Regions from separate parts of the Promicromonospora sp. NPDC057138 genome, predicted to be linked through region 2. Evidence: predicted binding sites of a transcription regulator. Region 2 holds the regulator's gene; each other region holds the start of a gene.

Region 1 (3,272 bases), on a different contig from region 2:
CGACGCTTCTTGTCCTCGTCGGCGTGCGCCTCGGCGTCCTTGACCATGCGGTCGATGTCCTCCTTGGGGAGGGCCGAGCCGCCGGTGATCTTCATCGACTGCTCCATGCCCGTGCCGCGGTCCTTGGCGGACACGTGCACGATGCCGTTCGCGTCGATGTCGAACGTGACCTCGATCTGCGGCACGCCGCGCGGGGCCGGGGCGATGCCGGTCAGCTCGAAGACGCCCAGCGGCTTGTTGTCGCGCGTGAACTCGCGCTCGCCCTGGAACACCTGGATCGCCACGGACGGCTGGTTGTCGTCGGCCGTGGAGAAGACCTCGCTCCGCTTGGTCGGGATGGCCGTGTTGCGCTCGATGAGCTTGGTCATCACGCCACCCTTGGTCTCGATGCCGAGGGACAGCGGGGTGACGTCGATCAGCAGGACGTCCTTGCGGTCACCGGAGATGACACCGGCCTGCAGCACGGCGCCGACGGCGACGACCTCGTCCGGGTTCACGCCCTTGTTGGGCTCGCGGCCACCGGTGAGCTCCTTGACGACCTCGGTCACGGCGGGCATGCGGGTGGAGCCACCCACGAGCACCACGTGGTCGATGTCGGAGACCGAGATGCCGGCGTCGCGGATGACCGCGTGGAACGGCGCCTTGGTGCGGTCGATGAGGTCCTGCGTCATCTGCTGGAACTGAGCGCGCGTGAGCTTCTCGTCCAGGTGGATGGGGCCGTTCTCGCTCATCGAGAGGTACTGCATCGAGATGTTGGTGCTCGTCGCGGACGAGAGCTCCTTCTTCGCCTGCTCGGCGGCCTCACGGAGGCGCTGGAGCGCGATCTTGTCCTTGGACAGGTCGACGCCCGAGGAGTTCTTCACCTGCTTGATGAGGTGCTCGACGACGCGCTGGTCCCAGTCGTCGCCGCCGAGGCGGTTGTCGCCGGAGGTGGCGCGCACCTGGATGGTCGAGAAGTCGTCCTCGTCCTTGCCTACCTCAAGGAGGGACACGTCGAACGTGCCGCCGCCGAGGTCGAAGACCAGGATGAGCTCGTCCTCCTTGCCCTTGTCCAGGCCGTAGGCGAGCGCGGCCGCGGTGGGCTCGTTGACGATGCGCTTGACGTCGAGGCCGGCGATCTGGCCGGCGTCCTTCGTCGCCTGGCGCTCGGCGTCGTTGAAGTACGCCGGGACCGTGATCACGGCCTCCGTGACGGGCTCGCCCAGGTACTCCTCGGCGTCGCGCTTGAGCTTGCCCAGGATGCGGGCGGAGATCTCCTGCGGGGTGTACTTCTTGTCGTCGATGTCCACCGACCAGTCAGTGCCCATGTGGCGCTTGACCGACGAGATGGTGCGGTCCACGTTGGTGACCGCCTGACGCTTGGCGACCTCGCCCACGAGGACCTCGCCGGTCTTGGAGAACGCGACCACCGAGGGGGTGGTCCGCGAGCCCTCCGCGTTGGCGATGACGGTGGGCTCGCCACCTTCGAGGACTGCCACCACCGAGTTCGTGGTGCCGAGGTCGATACCTACTGCGCGTGCCATGTTGGCTGCCTTCCTACGACAGATTGAGTCTTCTGCACTCAACTTAGGCCGGAGTCCGCCGGGAAGCAAGCTCGGTACCGCAAAGTTGAGTCCACATCACTCAACCCCGGTGGGAGCCGAAAAGTTCCCCCGTGCCGCATCTCGCCGACGACTGCCGGTGACGGCACGGGATTATCGTGTCGCCATGCCCTTCGACACCGCCCTGACCGACGACGTCACGCTGCGCGAGCTGACCAAGGACGACGCCGTGGCGATCGCCCACGCCTACATGCGCAACCGCGAGCACCTCGCCCCGTGGGACCCCGCGCGCCCCGAGGCGTTCTACACGGAGGAGTGGCACAAGGAGCGGCTGTGGGCGCAGGTGCTGGAGAACTCCACGGGCCGCGCGCTGCACACGGTGCTCGAGTCGGACGGCGAGATCGTGGGCTGCCTGAACCTCACCGACATCGTGCGCGGCGCGTTCGAGAACGGTCACGTCGGCTACTGGCTCGACTCCCGGTTCACCGGGCGGGGGCTGATGACCCGCGCCATCGAGGCCCTGGTGGTCCATGCGCGCGACGAGCTGGGGCTGCACCGCCTGCAGGCCGTGACCCTGCCGCACAACGAGGCGTCGCAGGCCGTGCTGACCCGAATCGGCTTCGAGCGGATCGGCTTCGCGCCGAGCTATCTGGAGATCGCCGGCGAGTGGCAGGACCACGTCATGTTCCAGCTGATCCTCCACCGGTGAGCCGGTGAGCGGGTGAGCCGGAGCGCCGTGCGACACGCCACACCCGGCACTATTTCACCCCCGTCAACAGGCGCGACGCCCGGACCTGCGGTACACAAGGGTGCACGACCGAGGCCACAGGGGGTGGGGCATCGGACGCGTACCCCGCGGGCCAGCCCGCGGGTGCCTGATGCCCGGGACCCCGGGCCCCGACGGGGGGAGACCACCATGGCAAGCATCCACGGAAGCTCGTTGTCGATAGCGCTCCTGACAGCTCTCCTCGACCCCGAGGAAGACGGACTCCGGTCGCCTCACGTCCAGGACCTGCTCCAGGAGGCGCTCGAGACGCGCGAGGACGCACGCGACGTGATCGTCGCTCTGCTCGCCTCGTCCGGCTCGATGCTGCGGCAGATCAGCTACCACAACGAGCAGGAGCCGCTCGAGTCCCTGCAGAAGGTGGCCCTGGGCTTCCAGCGCAAGGTGGTCCAGCTTCCGGGCTGAATCAGCCCGCTGCCCGGGCCGACGTCGCCACCGACTCGGCGTCGCGGAGCACTCGCAGGGTGTTCCCGCTGGTCAGCTTGCCGAGATCGGCGTCGGACCAGCCGTTGTCCGCGAGCGCCGCGAGCAGGCGCGGGTAGCCCGTCACGTCCTCCAGCCCTTCCGGCAGGTTGGGCGTGCCGTCGTAGTCGCCGCCGAGGCCCACGTGGTCGACGCCGGCGACCTCGCGCACGTGCTCGACGTGGGCGACGACGTCGGACAGCGTGGAGGTGGGCTGCGGGTGGGCGACCTGCCACTGCTTCATGAACGGCTCGAAGGTGCCGATGTCGGCGTTCCTGATCCCCTCGGCGGCTGCGGCGTCGGCGCCGGCGGCCCGCCACTCGGCGACGGCGGGTGAGACGAACTGCGGCACGAACGTCACCATGCAGACGCCGCCGTTGGTCGCGAGGGTGCCCAGGACGTCGTCGGGGACGTTGCGGGGGACGTCGCAGACGGCGCGGGCGCTGGAGTGGCTGAAGATCACCGGGGCCGAGGTGACGCGCAGC
Region 2 (3,272 bases):
GGGGGGCTGGCGGGGGGCGGTTTTTTTGGGGTGTGGTGGCTGTGCGCCGGCCCCCCCCCGCCCCCCCCCCCCACCACCGGTATCGACGCGGAAGGAGGTGTCATGACCGGTCAGGACTGGATGGAGAAGGACTTCTACGCCGTGCTGGGTGTCCCCAAGGACGCCGACGACGCGGCCATCAAGAAGGCCTACCGCAAGCTGGCGCGCCAGCATCACCCGGACCAGAACCAGGGCAACGTGGCCGCGGAGACCAAGTTCAAGGAGATCGGCGAGGCCTACGCGGTCCTGTCCGACCCGGAGCAGCGCCGGCAGTACGACGCCGTGCGCGCGATGGCCGGCGGCGCCCGCTTCTCCGCGGGTCCCGGCGGTGCCGGGGCGGGCGGATTCGAGGACATCCTCGGCTCGATGTTCGGCGGCCAGGGCGCGGGCCGTGGCGGGCCGCGGGTTCGCTACACGCAGGGCTCGGCCGGCGTGGGTTTCGACGACATCCTCGGCTCGATGTTCGGTGGCGGCAGGTCGGGGTACCCCTCGGCCGGCACCACCGGGTTCACCGCACCTAGCCCCGGCGCCGACGTTGCCGCGCAGGTCACGCTGCCATTCCGCGCGGCGGTGGAGGGCACGACCGCGGACCTCGAGGTCGGCGGCCGCACCATCACCGCCCGCATCCCGGCGGGGATCAACGACGGCAAGAAGATCCGCCTGCGCGGCAAGGGCCGCCCGGGCGTCAACGGTGGTCCGCCGGGCGACCTCGTGGTCACCGTGCACGTGGCGCCGCACCCCGTCTGGACGCTGGACGGCCATGACCTGCGCATGACCGTGCCCGTCACGTTCGCGGAGGCGGCCCTCGGCACCACGCTGGAGGCGCCGACGCTGGACGGCTCGACCGTGCGGCTGAAGGTGCCGGAGGGAACGCCGTCAGGCCGGGTGCTCCGCGTCAAGGGGCGCGGCGTGCGGACAGCGAACGCGACCGGCGACCTGCTCGTCAGCGTGCAGGTGGTCGTGCCGCAGAAGCTCAGCAAGAAGGCCAAGGACGCGCTCGAGGCGTTCGCGGCCGAGAGCGACGGCGAGGACGTGCGCGTCGGATTGACCGAGCGGGCGGCGGAATGATTATCGGCGCGGTGGGGCGGATACCCCACCGCGCCGAGTTCGGTTAACCTGCCGGAACGCAAGACGGCGCGAAAGAGACAGGGAGGCGCACATGGTCGACGACGACACACCCGTGCTCACCGTCTCCAAGGCGGCGGAGCTCGCGGGAATGCACCCGCAGACGCTGCGCCAGTACGACCGGCTCGGCCTCGTGGTGCCCCGGCGCACCCGCGGCAGGGGCCGCCGCTACTCCCGCCGCGACGTCGCGCGGCTGCTGCAGGTGCAGCGGCTCGCGCAGGTCGAGGGCGTGAACCTCGCCGGGATCAAGCGCATCCTCGACCTGGAGGCACACGTCTCGGTCCTGGAGGAACGCCTGGGTGACCTGCTCATGCGCGTCCAGGAGGAGAGCCGCGTGTTCGCCGCCGGCCCGGACGCCGGCGACGTCGTCGTCGTGCAGCGGGGCCAGCGGGTCCGCAGCGCGGCGATGCGGGTCGACCTCGAGCATCGCACCGTCGGCGGTGGCGCCGTCGTGCTCTGGCGCCCGTCGCCCCGGCGCGAGAGCTGACCGGTTCTCGCCGGCTCCACGGAGATTTCGGCAACGCAATTCTTTCGTTAATCAAGAAATGCGCCCGAAAATGTAGGTAAGGCATTCCTTGCTCCACGCGTTCTGCATTTCCGGAATATGATCGAGCCATTCGGGAGGGCCGGCGCACCACGCGAGGAGAGAACCCATGAGCACGCTGATGGAAATGCCCGAGGTCGCGGAGTGTTCGATCGACGGCTGCGGCTACAACCACGAGCACGGCTGCCACGCCGGCGCCGTCACCATCGCGGGGCACGCCGGTGACGCCTCCTGTGCCACGTTCATCCCGCTGAGCCACAAGGGCGGCCTCGAGAAGGTCGTCGCCCACGTCGGCGCCTGCCAGCGCGAAGAGTGCGTCCACAACGACCACCTGGAATGCAGCGCGACGGCGGTCCGCGTGGGCCCGGGGCCTGATGTCCCGGCACACCCCGACTGCCTCACGTTCGAGGAGCGCTGACGGCCCGCGTCGCAAGACAGCCCCAAGAACGAGCAGAGCGCCTACTCGACGGTGAGTAGGCGCTCTGTCGTGCGATGTGGGGTCCCAGATGCGGGCCTCAGAGGTGGGGCTCAGCGAGCCAGGTGGTCCAGCAGCATCAGTGCGGCGTCGTGCGTCCCGGGCAGGCGCTCCACCCAGACCCGGGTGGGTCGGCGTACCTCGGTGGTGAGGCCGAGCACCTCGGCGTTGCGCTCCACGACGCGGCGGAGCGACTGGCCCAGCTCGGCGGTCGCGGGGCCGCGCTCGCACAGCACCACGAAGGTGCCGTCGCCGATCGCGGCCATCGGATGCCCCTCGCCGAACACCTGGTGCAGCGTCCGGCCGATCGCGGCGGACCGCGCGAGCCGTTGCCACGTGTCGAGGTTGTCGAGGCCGACGTCGAGCACCAGCAGGCAGTGGGACGCCCCGGCAGTGCTCCCCGATCGCAGCGCCGCGCCGTAGGTCTCGCGCAGCCGCTCGCCGAGGTACTCGCCGGTCGGCAGTCCGGTCGATGGGTCGTGCGTGGCTATCTGGTACGGGACGCGCTCGCGCTCCCCGACCCAGCCGATCGCCGCGGCGCGCAGCGCGCCGACGTCGGTCGGGCGGCCGAACGCGGCGTAGAGGCAGGCGACGTCGTCCAGCGCCTCCGTGATGCCGGCGCCGACGGCGGCTCGGGCGGCTCCCAGTCGTTCTGCGGGTGCGATGACGCCGCGCCCGTTGGCCAACGCCTCGGCGAGCGCTTCTGCGGCGGGATGCTCCCAGTCGTTCGGCCGAATCCACACCGAAGCGAGGCTCGTAGCGCGCCACCGCTCGCGCAGGTCATGCACACGCACCTGCGTCTCCTTCTGGGATTCGCTCATGATGAAGGGACCCTCACAGGGACACATCATGACGCACCTTCGGAGGTGGTGTACTGGACTTCACCCGCGAAATGTTTTTTCCACCCCTAAAACGGCGACGTGGCTCTATAGTCTTGGGCAGGACACTGCCGAGAGTCTGGGTAGACGTGAAGCAAGCCGAGAGCAGCACCGGGGAGACCCCGAGCGACGCGGAACTGATCCTGCAGGTCAGGTCAGGCGACCGTGACGCTTTTGGTGTGCTCTACGAGCGCCACGCTGCCGCAGCACG
Region 3 (3,272 bases), on a different contig from region 2:
AGCCCTTCGGCGGTGTCGACCGACGGCGGCTCGCCGAACCCGTCCAGCAGCGACCGCACGATCCCCGCGACGAGCACCCCGACGAACAGCCAGCGCAGCAGGGTCTCGGGGACGCGGGCGAGCAGCCGCGCGCCGACCACCGCGCCGATCACGGAGCCCACGACGAGCAGTCCTGAGGCGATGAGGTCGACGGCGTCGTGCGTCAGGTACGGGATGGACCCGACGATCGCCGCCGGCAGGATCGCCGCCAGCGAGTAGGCGCTGGCGCGGCGCTGCGTCAGGCCGCCGAGCGAGGTCAGGAGGGGCACCATCACGATGCCGCCGCCGAGGCCGAACAGCCCGGAGAAGGTCCCGCCGACGATCCCGACGAGGACGGAGCGGGATGGGGTCAGGGAGGCATCAGTCTGCTCGGTCACCCCGTGATGATCTCAGGTGCGCCGCGATGGTCGTCGAGCGGGTCAGTCCGCGGTACTGCCAGTTCTCCTGGCTACGCGGCAGAGGTGCCCGTGCCGCGGAGGATGTAGTGGTCGTCGCCGAAGACTGCCGACACCTGGATCTGTCCGCCCAGTGCATCGACGTAGCGAGCGATGACATTGAACGTCGAGACCTCACCGCGCTCGATCTGGGAGATGCAACTCTTGGAGACGCCCATCCGGTCAGCGACATCGCTCTGGGTCATGCCGAGCGAACGCCGCCGCTCCGCGAGGCGATATCCATCGATATATGCCTGCGTCTGCTGACGAGCATCTTCGAGCGCTTCCTCTCCGCCGAGGGACTCGACGATGCCCGGACGGATGTCGCTCCACTTGTGGAACGTGCTCATGATCGTCCTCCCCGCGTTGGTGTTTGCTCGACAGCACTTCGCTCCGACAGGTACCCCAGATGTGCTGCGATGGCCCGCGCGCAGTCCATGGACTCGGTGTTCGTCGTGTCCACCTCCAGGTCGTAGGCGACGCCCTCGTGGACGACGTCGGCCTGCTTCGCGGCCATACCCGACACGCGGTCGCCGCGGGCGGCCTCGCGGTCCTCGGCGACGGCCGCGTCGCAGTGCACCCCCACCCAGAGCGTCGGTACGTCGCCCAGGGCGTCCAGCCAGCGCCGCTGCGACGCGGCGCCTCCGAGGAAGACGTCGTCGACCACGAGGTGCGCGCCCGCGCGCGCCATCGCGACCAGTCCGGCGATCCAGGCGTCCTGCAGCGTCATGAACTCCTGCCCGACGTCGACGCCGCCGTCCTCCGCGAACCCGATGCCGTCGCCGCCGGTCGTCAGCCGGGCGGGCATCGCGTCGACGAGGGTGTCGACGCTGAGCGACAGCCACGCATCGGGAAGCACGGCCTGGAGGCTGCGCGCGATCCGGGACTTCCCGGAGCTCGAACCGCCGTTGAGGACGATGACCTGGGTGTGCATGCCGCCACCGTACGAGTGTCGGTGGCGCGCGCTACAGTGAATACCAAGTTGAGCGGAATAGACTCAACTTTGCCGAGGTTTCATCGGGTAGGGATCTGCCCACCTTCACCAGCCCTGGGAGGCTTCATGGACACCAAGTTCACGACCATGTCGCAGCAGGCGATCGGCGACGCGATCCAGTCGGCGTCGGCGGCCGGCAACCCGCAGCTCGAGCCGGTCCACCTGCTGGCGTCGCTGCTCCAGCAGGAGCGCGGCGTCGCCGTCGGGCTGCTCGACGCGGTCGGGGCGAACGCGCAGGCGATCGGCCAGCAGGTGCGGGCGGCCCTCGTCGCGCTGCCCCAGACCAGCGGCGTGAGCACGGCCCAGCCGAGCGCGAGCCGGGCCATGGCCACGGTCCTGGACCTGGCGTCCAAGGAAGCACAGGGGCTGGGCGACGAGTACGTCTCCACGGAGCACCTCCTGATCGCCGTCGCGGCCGGCCAGTCGCCCGCGGCCCAGATCCTGTCCGCCGCCGGGGCCACGGCCGACGCCCTGCGTGGCGCGCTGCCCGCCGTCCGGGGATCGGGCCGGGTCACCAGCCCCAACCCCGAGGGCACGTACAAGGCGCTCGAGCAGTACGGCACCGACCTGACGCAGCGCGCCCGGGACGGAAAGCTCGACCCCGTGATCGGCCGCGACTCGGAGATCCGTCGTGTGATCCAGGTACTGAGCCGCCGCACCAAGAACAACCCGGTGCTCATCGGCGAGCCCGGCGTCGGCAAGACCGCCGTCGTCGAGGGGCTGGCCCAGCGGGTCGTCGCGGGCGACGTGCCCGAGTCCCTCAAGGGCAAGCGCCTCGTCGCGCTGGACCTGGCCTCGATGGTGGCCGGCGCGAAGTACCGCGGCGAGTTCGAGGAGCGACTCAAGGCGGTCCTGGAAGAGATCAGGTCGTCCGACGGCGAGGTGGTCACCTTCATCGACGAGCTGCACACCGTGGTCGGCGCGGGCGCAGGCAGCGAGGGTGCCATGGACGCGGGCAACATGCTCAAGCCCATGCTCGCCCGCGGCGAGCTGCGCATGGTGGGCGCCACCACGCTCGACGAGTACCGCGAGCACATCGAGAAGGACCCCGCCCTGGAGCGCCGGTTCCAGCAGGTCTTCGTCGGCGAGCCGTCGGTCGAGGACACGGTCGCGATCCTGCGCGGGCTCAAGGAGCGTTACGAAGCGCACCACAAGGTGACGATCGCCGACTCCGCGCTCGTGGCTGCCGCGTCGCTCTCCGACCGGTACATCTCCGGGCGGCAGCTCCCCGACAAGGCGATCGACCTGGTCGACGAGGCCGCGTCGCGCCTCCGCATGGAGCTCGACTCCTCCCCGATCGAGATCGACGAGCTGCAGCGCGTCGTCACGCGCCTCGAGATGGAGGAGGTGGTGCTGTCCGAGTCCGAGGACGCCGCCTCCAAGGAGCGGCTGCAGCGGCTGCGGGCCGATCTGGCCGACCGCCGCGAGGCACTGGCCGCGCTCACCGCGCGCTGGGAGTCCGAGAAGGCCGGGCACAACCGAGTCGGTGACCTCCGCGCCCGCCTCGACGAGCTGCGCACCGACGCCGAACGCAAGCTGCGCGAGGGCGACCTCGAGGGCGCCGCGCGCATCCAGTACGGCGAGATCCCGGTGGTCGAGAAGGAGCTCACGGCGGCCGAAGAGGCAGAGGCGACGAGCGAGGTCTCGACAGGCTCGACCGCCGGTGAGTCGCTGGTCGAGCCTGTCGAGACCCCGCCCATGATCGCCGACAAGGTCGGCGCGGACGAGATCGCCGAGGTCGTCGCCGCGTGGACCGGCATCCCCGCCGGGCGGCTCCTGCAGGGCGAGTCCGAGAAGCTCCTGCA

Evidence for each region. The regulator HspR, encoded in region 2, represses chaperone genes until heat shock. The targets are predictions, from matches to a motif close to AAGTTGAGTCNNNNNGACTCAACTT.
Region 1: dnaK (molecular chaperone DnaK) is a predicted target of HspR. The motif match lies at 1,606-1,630, and genes of this name have one in related genera.
Region 3: clpB (ATP-dependent chaperone ClpB) is a predicted target of HspR. The motif match lies at 1,453-1,477, and genes of this name have one in related genera.

Annotation. Positions count from the first base shown of each region.
Region 1 is NZ_JBHUUX010000034.1:1,123-4,394, forward strand. It holds gene dnaK (molecular chaperone DnaK) at 1-1,523, opposite strand, end outside; gene ACFT2C_RS17930 (GNAT family N-acetyltransferase) at 1,708-2,250, shown strand; gene ACFT2C_RS17935 (hypothetical protein) at 2,458-2,730, shown strand; gene ACFT2C_RS17940 (dipeptidase) at 2,732-3,272, opposite strand, start outside.
Region 2 is NZ_JBHUUX010000030.1:1-3,272, forward strand. It holds gene ACFT2C_RS16725 (DnaJ C-terminal domain-containing protein) at 103-1,107, shown strand; gene ACFT2C_RS16730 (heat shock protein transcriptional repressor HspR) at 1,199-1,651, shown strand; gene ACFT2C_RS16735 (DUF1540 domain-containing protein) at 1,818-2,126, shown strand; gene ACFT2C_RS16740 (hypothetical protein) at 2,237-3,004, opposite strand; gene ACFT2C_RS16745 (sigma-70 family RNA polymerase sigma factor) at 3,151-3,272, shown strand, end outside.
Region 3 is NZ_JBHUUX010000065.1:10,678-13,949, reverse strand. It holds gene ACFT2C_RS24245 (sulfite exporter TauE/SafE family protein) at 1-416, opposite strand, end outside; gene ACFT2C_RS24240 (helix-turn-helix domain-containing protein) at 488-823, opposite strand; gene cpt (chloramphenicol phosphotransferase CPT) at 820-1,407, opposite strand; gene clpB (ATP-dependent chaperone ClpB) at 1,534-3,272, shown strand, end outside.